DNA from 3 places in the Pseudomonas sp. GW822-FHT04H02 genome. Region 3 is predicted to be linked to each of the others. Evidence: riboswitches for the same ligand, from Rfam matches in the RefSeq annotation. Region 3 holds a riboswitch; each other region holds the start of a gene.
The links. A riboswitch is a leader RNA that binds a small molecule or an ion and turns the genes downstream of it on or off. The one in region 3 is predicted to bind cobalamin.
Positions count from the first base shown of each region.

Region 1: another riboswitch for cobalamin. It lies ahead of cobO (cob(I)yrinic acid a,c-diamide adenosyltransferase); the one in region 3 lies ahead of AC1RMG_RS01310 (TonB-dependent receptor plug domain-containing protein).
Region 2: another riboswitch for cobalamin. It lies ahead of AC1RMG_RS19270 (CbtB domain-containing protein); the one in region 3 lies ahead of AC1RMG_RS01310 (TonB-dependent receptor plug domain-containing protein).

Region 1 covers NZ_JBXAMM010000003.1:326,112-331,292, forward strand. Annotated here, with positions in the region: gene cbiB (adenosylcobinamide-phosphate synthase CbiB) at 1-704, opposite strand, end outside; gene bluB (5,6-dimethylbenzimidazole synthase) at 701-1,351, opposite strand; gene AC1RMG_RS13750 (cobyrinic acid a,c-diamide synthase CobB) at 1,344-2,684, opposite strand; gene cobO (cob(I)yrinic acid a,c-diamide adenosyltransferase) at 2,695-3,306, opposite strand; cobalamin riboswitch at 3,388-3,620, opposite strand; gene AC1RMG_RS13760 (hypothetical protein) at 3,792-4,373, shown strand; gene AC1RMG_RS13765 (PQQ-dependent sugar dehydrogenase) at 4,444-5,181, shown strand, end outside.
Region 2 covers NZ_JBXAMM010000004.1:402,316-407,496, reverse strand. Annotated here, with positions in the region: gene cobM (precorrin-4 C(11)-methyltransferase) at 1-327, opposite strand, end outside; gene AC1RMG_RS19280 (cobalamin biosynthesis protein) at 410-823, opposite strand; gene AC1RMG_RS19275 (CbtA family protein) at 820-1,521, opposite strand; gene AC1RMG_RS19270 (CbtB domain-containing protein) at 1,533-1,721, opposite strand; cobalamin riboswitch at 1,818-2,043, opposite strand; cobalamin riboswitch at 2,185-2,396, shown strand; gene cobW (cobalamin biosynthesis protein CobW) at 2,495-3,565, shown strand; gene cobN (cobaltochelatase subunit CobN) at 3,569-5,181, shown strand, end outside.
Region 3 covers NZ_JBXAMM010000001.1:269,455-274,635, reverse strand. Annotated here, with positions in the region: gene AC1RMG_RS01320 (arginine N-succinyltransferase) at 1-813, shown strand, start outside; gene AC1RMG_RS01315 (arginine N-succinyltransferase) at 863-1,936, shown strand; cobalamin riboswitch at 2,153-2,356, shown strand; gene AC1RMG_RS01310 (TonB-dependent receptor plug domain-containing protein) at 2,509-4,434, shown strand; gene AC1RMG_RS01305 ((2Fe-2S) ferredoxin domain-containing protein) at 4,446-5,181, shown strand, end outside.

The DNA.
Region 1 (5,181 bases), on a different contig from region 3:
CCAGCATTCGGGCTGTCCCAGGTCGGGCCCTGGCGGTGCCAGCACTTGAGTGCCAGCCGGGTCTTGCCCAGCAAGGCGTAAGTCAGGGCCACCAGGCGCGCGGGAATGTAATTGAGCAGGTCGTCAATCTTCGCCGCAGCCCAGCCAAAACGTTCGAAGCGCTCGTTGCGGTAGCCCCACATCGCATCCAGGGTATTGCTCAGACGGTAGAGCACCACCCCGGGCGCGCCGGCCACGGCAAACCAGAACAGCGCGGCGAACACCGCATCGCTGCCGTTTTCCAGCACCGATTCGGTGGCCGCGCGGGCCACTTCGGTGGCGTCCAGCTCGCTGGTCTGGCGACTCACCAGAAACCCCACCCGGCGGCGCGCTTCTTCCAGATCGTCACTGCGCAACGCCTGGGCCACCGGCTCCACATGCTCGCCGAGGCTGCGCAGGCCCAAGGCGCAGTACAACGCCAGGATTTCCACCAGCCAGCCGACGTAGGGCAACCAGGACAGCGCTGTGGCCACCAGGGTCAGGGGCACCACCGCCAGCACCCAGGCGGTGACGCCATGGCTGCGCCAGCCACGGCCGGCGGAGTTGAAACGTTGCTCGATACGATCGGCCACACGGCCGAACGCCACCAGCGGATGCCAGCGCCTGGGTTCGCCCAGCAGCGCATCCAGCGCGACCCCGGCGACACTCAGCAAGGCCACACTCATTGACTCACTCCCCAGTAATTCTCATACAACAACTCACTCAGCGGCCGCGGTTGCGCCCAGCCTTCCAGTGCCAGCATCGGCGCCGGGTAGAATTCGGTGACCGGGCCCAGGCACAGCACGGCCACGGGCTTGGCACCTGCCGGCAGCCCCAGCAGATCGGCCAGGGCCTGAGGATCGAACAAAGACACCCACCCCATTCCCAGGCCCTCGCTGCGGGCCGCCAGCCACAGGTTCTGGATGGCGCAGGACAGGGACGCCAGGTCCATCTCCGGCAGGGTCCGACGGCCGAAGATGTGTCGTTCGCGGTCATCCATCAAGGCGGCCACCAGCACCTCGGCACAATCGTTGATGCCTTCGACCTTGAGCTTCATGAACTCGTCGGAACGCTCACCCAGGGCTTGGGCGGTGCGCACCCGCTCCGCCTCCACCAACTGCTGGATGTGCTTGCGCAACAGGCGGTCGCTGATGCGAATAAAACGCCAGGGCTGCATCAACCCGACACTGGGCGCCTGATGCGCTGCTTCCAGCAAGCGCCGCAGCACTGCCGGCTCGACACTGCCACCCGCGAAATGACGCATGTCGCGGCGCTCGGCGATGGCCCGGTAGACCCCCTCGCGCTGCGCCTCAGAGAACCCCTGCTCACTCACCCGCCACGCCCTCGGCTAAAACCGGCTGAACAGGCGCGCCCGGCGCAAACAACGCCGCCACCGCCGCCGGATTGGACGGGAAATAGAAGTGCACGTAAGAGGCCGTCATCCGCCCCTGGCGATACACCGCTTCCGCGCCGCGCCCGCCGTTGGGGCTGAGCCCACGAGCGATGGGCAGCAGCTCGGTGCTGGTCAGGGAATGGTGATAGGTGTGGCCGCGCAGACTGCCTTCGGGCAAATCCACCGCCTGCAAGGCCAGTGCCGCCAGGCGCTTCTGCATTACCGCATCTCCGGGCAGCAGGCCCAGGAGCTCGGCACGCTGGCCTTCGACATCGGTCAGGGAGTCCAGCAGGTAGAGCATGCCGCCGCACTCGGCGAGCAGCGGCTTGCCGGCCGCGTGATGGGCACGAATGGCCTGCAGCATGCTGCTGTTGCGGGCCAGGGCCTGATGGTGCAATTCGGGATAGCCGCCGGGCAGGTACAGGCTGTCCGCGTCGGGCAGCTGGGTATCGTGGATCGGCGAGAAGAAGCTCAACTGCGCCCCCATGGCTCGCAACAGATCGAGGCTGGCGCCATAGGTGAAGGCAAACGCCTCGTCCCGCGCCACGGCAATCCGCACGCCCTTGAGCAGTGGCGCGCAAGCCACCGGCGTGGGTGCAGCAAAACTCACCGCTGGCGGCAGTTCCACCTGGCAACTGCTGGCCAGGGCCTCGGCGGCGGCATCCAGGCGCAGGTCCAGATCATTCAGCTCGCTGGCCTGCACCAGCCCCAGATGGCGGCTGGGCAGCTCGATATCGGTTTCCCGGGACAAGGCGCCATACCAGCGCAAGCCTTCCGTCAGGCTGCCTTCCAGCAACTGCGCATGGCGCAGGGTACCAACCCGGTTGGCCAACACCCCGGCAAACGGCAGGTCCGGCTGGTAGCGCGCCAGGCCCAGAGCCAGGGCGCCGAAAGTCTGGGCCATGGCGGTGCCATCGATCACCCCCAGCACCGGCACGCCGAAATGCCGCGCCAGATCGGCGCTGGAAGGGGTGCCATCGAACAGGCCCATGACCCCCTCGATCAGAATCAGGTCGGCCTCTCCCGCCGCCTCCCAGAGCAGACGGCGGCTTTCCTGCTCGCCCACCATCCACATGTCCAACTGGTACACCGCGGCACCACTGGCGCGCTCAAGAATCATCGGGTCGAGGAAATCCGGGCCGCACTTGAAGACCCGAACCTTGCGCCCCCGGTTGCGGTGCAAGCGGGCAAGGGCCGCGGTCACCGTGGTCTTGCCCTGGCCGGAAGCCGGTGCGGCGATCAACACTGCCGGGCAATGACGAACATCAGTCATGAATTCACGCTCACAGCTCGACACCTTTCTGCGCCTTGATCCCGGCCTGGAAGGCGTGCTTGACCATGCCCATCTCGGTCACGGTATCGGCCAGCTCGATCATCTCCGGCTTGGCGCCGCGACCGGTCACTACCACATGCTGCATGGGCGGACGGGCCTGCAGGTCACTGAGCACCTGATCCAGGTCCAGGTAGCCGTGCTTGAGGGCAATGTTCAGCTCGTCGAGCACCACCAGGCCAATATCCGGGTTGCTCAGCAACTCCCTGGAAACCGCCCAGGCGGCTTCAGCAGCAGCAATATCGCGCTGGCGATCCTGGGTTTCCCAGGTAAAGCCTTCGCCCATCACGTGAAAGCGCACCTGCTCGGGGAAACGCCGGAAGAACAGTTCTTCGCCGGTGCTGTTACGCCCCTTGATGAACTGCACCACGCCACACTGCATGCCGTGGCCCATGGACCGCGCCAGCATGCCGAAGGCCGAGCTGCTCTTGCCCTTGCCGTTGCCGGTCAATACCAGCAGCAGGCCGCATTCGTTGGGCGAGTTGGCAATGCGTTCATCGATCACGGCTTTTTTGCGCAACATGCGCGCCAGATGGCGCTCGTCACGATCGGGGGATTCACTCATGGGGCAGCTCTCCGTTGGGGCTGGGGAACGGGGGGCAGGGAAAAGGAACAGACGGCGCTAGCCTGGCATCGCCCACCGTGATGCCGTTGGATGGATCAGGCCGGTCTCCGGGCTCATGAGCGGCATGGCTGCCGGACTGCGCGCCTTCCCGTGTCATTGACACAGTGGCGTCAGGCGCAGTCTTGACTCATCTACCGTTGCGGGGGCAGCGCCGGAATCGTCGTCGGCTCCATCACTGGAACAGACCCTGACCGGCTTCCCTGTTTCACTCTGTCGGCCACCGGCCACAGAGCACCTGAAACAAGTCGCGAAGGTTAGAGGGTTGGGGGTGGAGCGTCAATTAAAGCCGGCCGTCGCCCCCGGCACAAAACTGCACTGCATCAATAAACTGACGCCAATCTTGTGCCACACTCAGAGCAATGATATCAAATAGCCACTTTTCAGCGCCCCAGGCGCCAACCACACAACAATAAGGGGTGAGTTCGATGCAAGGCATGATCATCAGCAATCCGAAGCTGGAATTCCTGCGCCCGATGCTGGAACGCTGGTTCGATTGCATCGATCGCTACAACGCGGTTCGCGGCGATAACGAAACGCCCTACTGGTTCGACGAGCAGGCCAATCTCGGGCTGCTCAGCGCGGCGGCCTGGATGGCCGAGATGGTCAGCCTGGAACACAGCCCCAGCAGGAAACAGCAGGAAGAAGGTGCGCGCAACGCCCGCACCGACCTGTACCTGGCCACCAAGGAAGAGCGCGCCTACATCCACGCCACCCAGCGCTGGCCAAGGGTCAACAGCCTGAACCTGACCCAGGCACTGCTGGACGTTGCCCAGGATGCAAGAAAGATCAGCTACGCCAGCGACCTGAGACTGGGTTGCCTGTTCGTTGCCCCACAAAAATCCCAGCACAGCGCTACCCCGGAAGAGCTCCAGGACATGCTCGACGAACTGCAGAAGGAGCACTGCTGCGCCGTGGCCTGGTACTTCCCCTACGCCTATCGCAAGCTGCACAACGAGACCGGCCACTACCACCAGGGCGTCGCCGTGCTCTTCAAGGAGGCCCGCTGATCGGGCGGAACCATCGACTGGCTATGCTTCTCTATGACTACGACGTCCGTGCACTCATAGGGAAATTCGCATGCTCAAGCTTCAGCACAGCCTACTGATCGCCATCGCCGCCAGCCTCGCCGCCTGCGGCGAAACTTCCAGCCTGCAGGTGTCCGACGGCACCGGCCCCAACCCCAAGCTGCCGGAACCCAACCCGACGCTGATCCCCACGGTCAACATCGCCCCCGCCATCGGCTGGCCGCAAGGCGCAAAACCCCAGGCCGCGGCCGGCACCCAGGTCAAGGCTTTCGCCGAGAACCTCGACCATCCACGCTGGCTCTACGTCCTGCCCAATGGCGATGTACTGGTGGCGGAAACCAACGCCCCGCCCAAACCGGATGACAGCCAGGGCATTCGCGGCTGGATCGCCGGCAAGGTCATGGGCCGTGCCGGGGCGGCCGTGCCCAGCGCCAACCGCATCACCCTGCTAAGGGACCAGGATCACGATGGCGTGGCGGAGACCCGCACAGTGTTTCTGGAGAACCTCAATTCGCCCTTTGGCATGACCCTGGTGGGCAATGACCTGTATGTGGCCGATACCGACAAGCTACTGCGCTTTCCCTACCAGAGCGGCGACACCCAGATCAGCGCAGCCGCCACCAAGGTGGTCGACCTGCCCGGCGGTACCCTCAACCATCACTGGACCAAGAACGTTATCGCCAGCAAGGACGGCAGCAAGCTCTACGTCACCGTGGGCTCCAACAGCAACGTCGGCGAAAACGGCCTGGACAAGGAGCAAGGCCGAGCGGCGATCTGGGAGGTGGACCGT
Region 2 (5,181 bases), on a different contig from region 3:
GACCCCGGGGATGATCTCGAAGGGGATGCCCAGCTCCCGCAGGCAGCGGATCTGCTCGCCGATGGCGCCATACAGGCTCGGGTCGCCGGAATGCACCCGGGCCACGTCCTGGCCCCGGGCATGGGCCTGCTTGATGGCCTCGATGATCTGCTCCAGGTGCAGTTCGGCGCTATTGATCACCCGCTCCGCGCGGTGCCCGTCGAGCACTGCCTGGGGGACCAGGGAGCCGGCGTAGATGATCACCGGGCAACGATGGATCAGGCGCTGGCCCTTGACGGTGATCAGTTCCGGGTCGCCGGGGCCGGCGCCGATGAAATAGACAGTCATGGCTGTGTCCTGTGAAAAAAGGTCGGGAGCCGTGCTTCAGATGAAGATTGCTCATGATCGAAGGCGGGAATTATCGGGGATTCTACCGGGCGGCGACCAATGCCAGGGTGGCTTGGGCGTATTTTTGCCGGGGAACAAGCAGTGTGGCCGGGCCGGGTGACAGCTGTTCGGCCAGGGCCAGGGCGGCACTTTCGGCCACGCCGTAGCAGCCGGTACGTTCGAAGGCGATTTGCGAGCGGTGGCTCAGGCGCAGGGCAAAGGGGGCGAGCTGGCCGCTGCTGAAACAGGTCAGCGGCAGTTCCAGTTGCTCCGCCAGTTGCAGCAGGCCGGGTTCGTTGCGCTTGAGGTCGATGCTGGCCAGGGCCAGGACCTGCCGGGCCTGCCACTGGTGCGCCGCCAGGACCTGGTCGAGCAAGGCGCGCAGCGTGGTCACCGGGCAGCCTTTCTGGCAGCCCAGGCCGACCACCAGGGTCGGCGCTGCGCTCACTTCGATCATGCCGAGTACTGGCCCGCGCTCTTGCGCCGGAACAACCAGGCGCTGATCAGCCCGAGGGCCAGCCAGAAGGCCGCATTGGTCAGCTGCGAGGCGATCTTGAATTGCGCTTCCAGTTCTTCCGGGGCCAGCATCGAATGCACTTCCGGCTGCGGCGCGCCGATCACGTGGGGTACGGCGATGATGGCCGCGCCCAGGACCTTCAGCAGCCAGTTGCGGGCGAACACGATCAGGGCAATGCCCACAGCGGTGGAGGCGGCGGTGCCGACCCACCAGATCTGCCGCTGTGCCAGGTCGGCTGCGGCGGTGCCCGGCAGTTCCGGCGGCAGGCCCAGGGTCGGCGCCAGGCAGAAGGTGGCATAGCCGGCCAGGCCCCAGAGCAGGCCCTGGGACGTGCGGTTCGGCGCGCGCAGGGTGTAGAGGCCGGCCAGCATCAGGGCGAAGCCCACGGCCACCACCAGGTTGCCTCCGGTGGTGGACAGCACGCGCTGCCAGCCGTCTTCCGGCTCCCAGGCTTCGGCATCGTGGCTGTGGGCGGCCATGGCGCCTTCGGCGTGCTCATGGACTTCGGCCGCGGGGGCCTTTTCATAGGTTTCCGCCTGCAGGATCAACGGGGCGACCCAGAAGCTTTGCAGCAGGGTCAGCAGCAGGGCGGCCAAGAGGCCGGTGAAACCTGCGGTTTGCGCGATACGCTTGATCATGTCGGCAGGTCTCAATGGCAAGGGAAGGCGGCGCTGTGGCGAGTGTCGTGGGCCGCGTTGTGCACCGCCTCGATGTGGGAGAAGCCGGCGAAGTACACCAGGCACGCGCCGAGGATCGAGGCGCCGATGGCGGCCACCAGGCGCTGGCTCAGGGTGGAGGTCGTGCTGGCGGAGTGGCTGGTGCTGCTGATGATCGACATGGCGCTTCCCTCTGGAGTGTCAGCGGGGTAGAGGCGCAGGAAAACCCCGCGTGATGGCCACGCAGGGTTTGCAACAGCGCCCGCCCACCGCGGGTTGTTATGTAAGTGTTGCGGGCCGGTCTCCGGGCTTGCGAGGGGCAGGGCTGTGTCATGCCGTGCCGGCAAGTGTCGCCTTCCCATGCCTTGGCACAGTGGATCTGACACTTCGCTCGCTTACCGTTGCGGGGGCAGCACCGGACTGGCCACGGCTTTTTAGTTAAGCACGTGATTCACCGGTTTCCCGTTTCACCCTGTAAAGGGCACCCGTAACAAGGTGTGTAGGAGATCATGGGCGGGGCAGGGGCGTCAATTGCCGTGACCGCTGCGCAGGTGTGCGCCGCGTTCGTGCAAGGTTCAATGGCCCTTTCGCCGACAAGCCGGCTGCTACGGGCGCATTGTCGATTGACCGACCCCCTGGCTCTGCGTAGCCTTGCGCTTTCGAGGTTCTTCGGCCATGGGTCGAAGCTAAGAAGGGAACGCGGTCGATGCCGCGGCTGCCCCCGCAACTGTGAAGGGTTCGATTGCTGCAAGGCCACTGCATGGGTGTCGACGACGCCGGTGGGAAGGCGCAGCAATCGCCGGTCCGACGACTGGCAAGCCCTCAGCCAGGAGACCTGCCTCGATCCAAGATTCTCACTACAACCGGGCGGGGTGATCCGGTGGCGAAATCTCCGCGCGCCCGGCGTTGCGGTTCTCGTCCCGTTTGCCCGCCTCCTTTTGCCAAAGGGCATCCGATGAAAACACTGGCCAAACTTCCCGTCACCATCGTCACCGGCTTCCTCGGCTCGGGCAAAACCACCCTGTTGCGGCACATGCTGGACAATGCCCAGGGCCGGCGCATTGCGGTGATCGTCAACGAATTCGGCGAGCTGGGCATCGACGGCGAAATCCTCAAGCAATGCGCCATCGGCTGCACCGAGGAAGAGGCCAGCGGCCGAGTCTACGAGCTGGCCAACGGTTGCCTGTGCTGCACCGTGCAGGAGGAGTTCTTCCCGGTGATGCGCGAACTGGTGGCGCGCCGTGGCGACCTGGACCACATCCTCATCGAGACCTCCGGCCTGGCGCTGCCCAAGCCTCTGGTCCAGGCCTTCCAGTGGCCCGAAATCCGCAGTGCCTGCACCGTCGATGCGGTGATCACCGTGGTCGACAGCCCGGCTGTGGCCGCCGGCACCTTCGCCGCCTTCCCCGATCAAGTGGACGCCCAGCGCAAGCTCGACCCCAACCTGGACCACGAATCGCCGCTGCATGAGCTGTTCGCCGACCAACTGTCCAGCGCCGACCTGGTGATCCTCAACAAGACCGACCTGATCAGCCCCGAAGACCTGGCCAAGGTGCGCCTGGAAGTGGCCGAGGAGCTGCCGCCGGCGGTCAAGGTCATCGAAGCCAGCAGCGGTCGCCTGCCCCTGGATGTGCTGCTGGGCCTGGGTGCCGGTTCCGAGGAACACATCGACGGCCGCCACAGCCACCACGACCATCACCATGACGGCGATGACGATCACGACGACCACGATCACGACGCCTTCGATTCCATCTCCATCGAGCTGCCCCAGGCCGACGAAAGCCTGCTGCTGGACGCCCTGACCCAACTGGTGGTCAAGCACGGCATCCTGCGGGTCAAGGGTTTCGCCGCGATCCCCAACAAGCCGATGCGCCTGCTGATCCAAGGCGTGGGCACGCGCTTCGACAAGCACTTCGACCGCAAGTGGGGCGCCGACGAGGCCCGTACCACGCGCCTGGTGCTGATCGGCCAGGAACTGGACGCCGCCCAGCTCGAAGCGCAACTGCGCGCCGCACTCAGCGTCTAAGCCATGCACCTGCTCAGGACCCAGCCCGGCGGTTTCGTGTCGGATGACAACATTGCCGACCTGGGACAAACCCCCGCCGAGCTGGTGATCCTGTGCAGCGGCGATTCCAGCCTGGCGCTGCTGGCGGACGCCGCCGAGCAATTGCCCGAGGACTACCCCAGCTTTCGCCTGGCCAATCCGATGCAGGTGCAGAACCACGCCTCGGTGGACCTGTATGTGGACCAGGTGCTGCGCCACGCCAAGGTCATCCTGATTTCCCTGCACGGTGGCATCGCTTACTGGCGCTACGGCGTCGAGCAGTTGGTGGAGCTGTCCAGGCGCGGGGTGCAGTTGATCCTGGTGCCGGGGGACGACCGCCCGGACCCGGAACTCAGCGACTTGAGCACGGTGGCTGCCGGCGAACGCGACCGCCTGTGGCAGTTCCTGCGCCAGGGCGGGCGTGACAACGCGCTGAATTTCTACCGCTGCCTGGCCAGCGGCCTGTTGGGGCGCGACTACCCCTGGAGCGAACCGCAGGCCCTGCCACGCACGGCGATCTACCACCCGCACAAAAGCCAGGCTGCCCTCAGTGACTGGCAGGCCGACTGGCAGCCGGGGCAAGCCGTGGCGGCGCTGCTGTTCTACCGTTCCCACCTGCAGGCGGCCAACACCGGCTTTATCGACCTGTTTTGCCAGCGCTTGCTGGCGGCGGGCCTCAACCCCTTGCCGATAGCGGTGGCCAGCCTCAAGGAACCGGGCTGCCTGAGCCAGGTGGAAGACTGGCTGGATGAAACCGCGGCCGGGGTGATCCTCAATACCACCGGCTTTGCCCAGTCCAGCCCCGAAGCCCCGCACCTGCGGCCGTTCCGCCGCAATATTCCGGTGATCCAGGCGATCTGCGCCCAGGACAACGAACCGGGCTGGCGTGACAGCGAGCAGGGCCTGGGGCCGCGGGACCTGGCCATGCACATCGCCTTGCCGGAACTGGACGGGCGCATCATCAGCCGGCCCATCAGCTTCAAGGACCTGGCCTGGCGCAGCGAGCGCAGCCAGTCGGACGTGGTCTGCTATCGCGGCCAGCCCGAACGCATGGATTTCGTCGCCGAACTGGCCCGGCGCTGGGTAGAACTGGGGCGCCTGGACAACGGCCACAAGCGCGTGGCCCTGGTACTGGCCAACTACCCGACCCGGGACGGGCGCATCGGCAACGGCGTGGGGCTGGACACCCCGGCGGCGGCGCTGAACATCCTCAAGGCACTGCACGCCGAAGGCTATCCGCTGCCGGCCGAACTGCCGGCCAGCGGCACCGAGTTGATCCAGCAGTTGCTGGGCGGGGTCAGCAACGACCTGGACAGCCTGGACCAGCGCCCCTGCCAGCAAAGCCTGGCCATGGCCGACTACCTGACGCTGTTCCAGGCCCTGCCCGAAGCCAACCGCAAAGCGGTGCTGGCGCGCTGGGGCACGCCGCAGCAGGACCCGATGTGCCGCGGCGGGCGGATGATGATCGCCGGCCTGCGCTTTGGCCTGACCTTCGTCGGTATCCAGCCGGCCCGGGGTTACCAGGTGGACCCCAGCGCGGTCTACCACGACCCGGACCTGGTGCCGCCCCATGGCTACCTGGCGTTCTACTTCTGGCT
Region 3 (5,181 bases):
GGCCAGTTGCGCGGCTGCTCGGACATCCTCGCCACTGCCGGTTTTGCCAGCCCGTTCTACAGCCTGCGCAACCGCCCGTTCATCAGCAGTTCCCGGGAGCTGAACATCCAGCACGGGGTGCCTACCCTGTCGCTGTGCCACGACCTCAGCGAACAGACCCTGCTGCGCAGCTTCCATGTCGACCCGCCGCTGGGCGGTACGCCACTGGCCCAGCTCACCTCCCGCGGGCGGTTGCTGTTCATCGCCGCCCACCCCCGGCGCTTCGCCGACAGCTGCATCAGCGAGATCGTCGGCTACAGCGACGCCAACGGCGAGTCGCCGTTCTGGCAAGCCGTGGGCCAGCACTTCTTCGACCTGCCCTATGTCGAGGCCGAGCGCCTGTGCGCCCTGCAGGGCCGCGGCTTTCTCGCCGAACTGATGCCCCAGTACCCGCTGTACATCCCGATGCTGGCGCAGGCGGCCCAGGACTGCATCGGCCAGGTTCACCCGGATGCCCGGGAGGCCTGCCAGATCCTGATCGACGAAGGCTTCGCGCCGACCCAGTACGTCGACCTGTTCGATGCCGGGCCGACCCTGCAGGGGCGCAGCCACCAACTGCGCTCGATCGCCCAGAGCCGGGTCGCCACCAGCTACCCCAGCCCCCAGAGCGGCCAGGGCCAGCAGTGGCTGCTGAGCAACGAGCGGCTGCAGGGCTTTCGCGCCATAGTCGCGGCGCTGGACACCGCCCCGGGCGCTGAAATCGGCCTCGACCCGGCCATGTTCCAGGCCCTGCAACTGGCGCCGGGCGAGCCGGTACGGAGCGTTGCCTTATGAACCGGCCCCTGTTGCCCCCCTGCCCGGCGTCATTGCCAGGAGCCCGCCAATGATCGTCCGTCCGATCCGCGTCACCGATCTGCCGGCGGTCTTGAGCCTGCTCGAAGGCAGCTGTCGCGAACTGAACAACCTGTCCACCGACCCCGAGCGCCTGGCCCATCGGGTGCGCTGGGCGCAGCGAGCCTTCGCCAACCAGGTGGAGCGGGCCGATGCCGACTACCTGTTCGTCATGGAGGATGACGAGCAGCAGGTGATAGGGGTCTGCGGCCTGAGCGGCGCCATCGGCCTGCGCGAGCCCTGCTACAACTACCGGGTCGGCACCACCCACGGCAGCGCCCCGGTGCTGGGCATCGAAAAGCACATCCCGACCCTGTTCCTGTGCAACGAGATGACCGGGCAGTCGCTGCTGTGCTCGCTGTTCCTGCGCCGCGATCACCGCCAGGGCTACACCGGCCGCCTGCTGTCCACCGCGCGCCTGCTGTTTGTCGCCGAATTCCCCCGGCTGTTCGGCGACAAGCTGGTGGCCGAACTGCGCGGCCAGCTCGACAGCCAGGGCCGCTCGCCGTTCTGGGACAGCCTGGGGCGGCACTTCTTCAAGATGGGTTTCCAGCAGGCCAATCGCCTGTCCAGCCACGGCAGCAAATCCTTCATCGCCGAACTGATGCCGCGCCAGCCGCTGTACACCTGCCTGCTCAGCCCCCAGGCACAGGCCGCCATCGGCCAGGCCCACGCCAGCACCGAACAGGCGGTGAGCATCCTGCGCGACGAAGGCTTCAGCCATCAGGGCTGCATCGACATCTTCGATGGCGGGCCGCTGATCGAGGCCGAGGTGGCGAAGGTCCGCAGCGTGCGCGAAAGCCAGACCCTGCCCCTGCTGGTGGGCACTCCGGACGCACAGGCGCCGGTGTGGCTGATCCACAACCGGCGCCTGGAAAGCTGCCGCATCACCGCCGCCCCCGGGCGCCTGGTTTCGGGTTGCCTGCTGGTGGACCGGCTGACCGCCAAGCGCCTGCAACTGCAGCCGGGCGACTCGGTACGGGCGGTGCCGCTGCTGGCCTGCGAGTCACGCACGGCCCTGCACGCACAGCGGCACCTGGCCCCGCAAAGCGCCCTGCTCCTGTAGCCGCTGCCGCAGGCTCGGGCCGCGCTCGGAAGAACGGCCCGCAGGGGCGCGAAATCTCGAGACCGCTGAGGCGCTCGACATGAGACTGCCAAGCAAGGCCCTGCGGGCCTTTGTGCAGCCTCGCGGGCTCGGCAGCGGCTACAGAGGCGTCAGGGCGATGAATCCGGTAACACCTGGCGGCAGGCGCAACGTTGACGAACGCCGGGGCGGATGTTCATATGCCGCCCAGTTTCAGGTGCCTCCTGCCGCCGTGCAGGAGGTGAAACGGGAAACCGGTGCGCCCCTTTTCGGGCAAGTCCGGTGCTGCCCCCGCAACGGTAAGCGAGTGCTGCATTCAACAGGCCACTGTACCCAAGGTATGGGAAGGCGAATGCCGCCAGACTCGCAAGCCCGGAGACCGGCCTGTGACGTCTGTTTGGCAATCCTGCGGTGGGCGGGCATGGGCCGGTATGGTCGCGTGCCCGTGGCCGATACCCTCTCCTGCGTGCTTCCCGAAGACACTTTCGAGAAGACCAACAATGACAACACCTGACACTTTCCTTGCACGCGACTGGCGTGCACCTGGCCGCACCATGAGCGGCGCCCTGCTCGGCTGCCTGTTCAGCCCCCTGCTGCTGGCGGACGACAGCCCCCTGACGCTGGACCGGCAATTTGTTTCCGCCCCCTCGGTGGAGTCCACCACGGTGGCCGAAATGGCCCGGTACGGCAGCAAGGTGGAGATCATCGACCGCCAGCAGATCGAACGCGCCGGCCCCAGCAGCGACATCACCCGGGTCCTGCAGATGTACGTGCCGGGGCTGTATGTGGCGCCCAAGAATGGCCCCTTCGACTACGGCACCTATTCCCTGCTGGGCGGGCGCAACGACGACACCCTGATCCTGCTGGACGGCGTGCGCCTGAACAACCGCCTGTACGGCGGCCTGTACCTGGATACCCTGCCGGCCAACGCCATCGAGCGCATCGAGGTGCTCAAGGGTGGCCAGAGCCTGCTGTTCGGTACACAGGCGGTGTCCGGGGTGATCAACATCGTCACACGCAGCCCGCAGACCCGCGACGTCTCCGGCGAGGTCAACCTGGGCCTGGACAGTTTCATGGGCAGGAGCGGCGACGCCCGCGCCGAGCAGATCCTCAGCAACGGCCTGGGCGAGCTCGGGCTGTTGGCCTATGTCAGCCACAACGTCTCCGATGGCTACCAGCCATTTCGCAACAGCGCCTACAACGCCAACACCCGGGACAAGAAACGCAGCTATGAAGTGACCACCTTCGGCGCCAAGGCGATCCAGGGCCTTGGCGACGCTTCGCGGCTGGAACTGTTCTACCAGTACAGCGACGCCAACCTGGATTTCGCCCGCCCGGTGAACAACCGGAAAACCACCAACGACCGCATCCAGCAGATCGCCACCGCGACCTTCGAGCAGCGCCTGGACGAAGGCTTCAGCTACTTCGTCAAGGGCCATGTCAACGACTGGGACACCCGCTACACCAGGATCGACAGCCTCGACGACGCCAGCCTCAAGGTGCGCAACCACAACGACTACTGGGGCTTCACCGACTGGGGCCTGCAGGCCGAGGGCAAGGCCGAGCTGGACGGCGGCCACGTGCTGGTATTGGGCACCGACAACCAATGGTTCAAGGGCCAGGACGACGTGCTCAAGATCGATAACAAGCAGGCCCAGGCCAATGCCCTGTACACCCAACTGCGCCCGGTGTTCGACGCCCTGCCCGACTGGCACCCGAGCCTGGGCGTGCGCCACGAGAAAATCAGCGGCGGCGAGAGCGCCACCGTGGGCATGCTCACCTCGCTCTACGACCTGACGCCCCACTGGCAACTGCGCGGCCAGTACGGCAGCGCCTTCAAGCTGCCCAACGCCGAGCAGCTGTACGCCAACGAGGACTACGAAAAAGGCAACCCCGACCTCAAGCCGGAAAAGAGCCTCAATGCCGAGCTCGGCCTGGACTACAAGGGCAGCCTGCTGGCCGGCGAATTCAACGCCAGCGTCAGCGCCTTCCACCGCAAGATCGACGACCTGATCACCCTCGACGCCAACGATGTCTGGAGCAACGGCCAGGGCCGGATCAAGGTGCGCGGCATCGAACTCGACGGGCGCTGGCAGTTCAGCCCGCAATGGACCCTGCAGGCGGACATGACCCGCAACCTGGTGGAGTCGCGCAACGGCGTGACCCTGAGCAACATCCCCGGTTTCTTCGCCCGTTCGCGGCTGGGCTTCGAAGCCCCGGACCGGATGTGGGGCGTGGGTGGTGCGGTCCGCTACATCGGCCAGATCGACAGCCCAAAGAACGTCGACTACGGCCACTATTCGGTGGTCGACGCCGATGCCTATCGCTACCTGGATACGGCCCAGCAGCACCGCCTGAGCCTACTGGTGGAGAACCTGTTCGACCGCGACTACAGCACCAGCATGACCAGCACCTCGCCCTCGGTGGACAACCTGGGGCGCCCCTTCACCACCGAAGTGCGCTACACCTACCGCTTCTGAGGCCGACCGACATGCATGAGAACTATCAACGGGTGCTGTTCGTCGGCCCCGGCCTGCACGGCGGCGCCCTCGGCGAAGCCTTTCGCAAGGAGCTCGAGGCCCTGCGCGGCGACGGCGCCGACACCCGGGTGATCGACACCCTGGACGGCTTCGACAGCCTCTGGGCGGCGCTGGGCGAAGCCCTGCCCGAGGACGGCGCGAAGCTGCTGGTGGTGGACCTGGAACCCAGCTCCGACAGTGCCTACCTGGACTGGCTGCGCGATGAGCTGGGGCGCCTGGCCCAGGCCCACCCCCAGGCACCGCGGCTGTGGATCACCGCCCAGGCCCTGGGCCGGCGCGGGCTGGACGCGGCCCTGGCCTGCGCCAGCATCGGCCAGCGCGAGCGCCACCTGGCCTGCGACAACGTCAACGCGGTGCAGAGCGACCCGGACTGGTCGCGGGTGCCGCCCCATGCCCGCCAGGTGTTCCTGTGCACCGGCCCGCGCTGCGTGCGGCGCGGCGCCCTGGCGCTGTGGAAGACCCTGCGCCGCGAACTGCTGCGCCTGGAGCACATGGAGACGCCCGGTGGCGTGCTGCTGACCCGCACCGCCTGCCAGTTCCCGTGCAACCTGGGGCCGGTACTCACCGTGCACCCGGACGGCTGCTGGTACCGGGTGCGCGATGACGGCGAGGTGCTGCGCCTGGTCCAGCAGCACCTGGTCCAGGGCGAACCGGTGGCGGATCTACGGATTCCCGCGCCCTACGGAG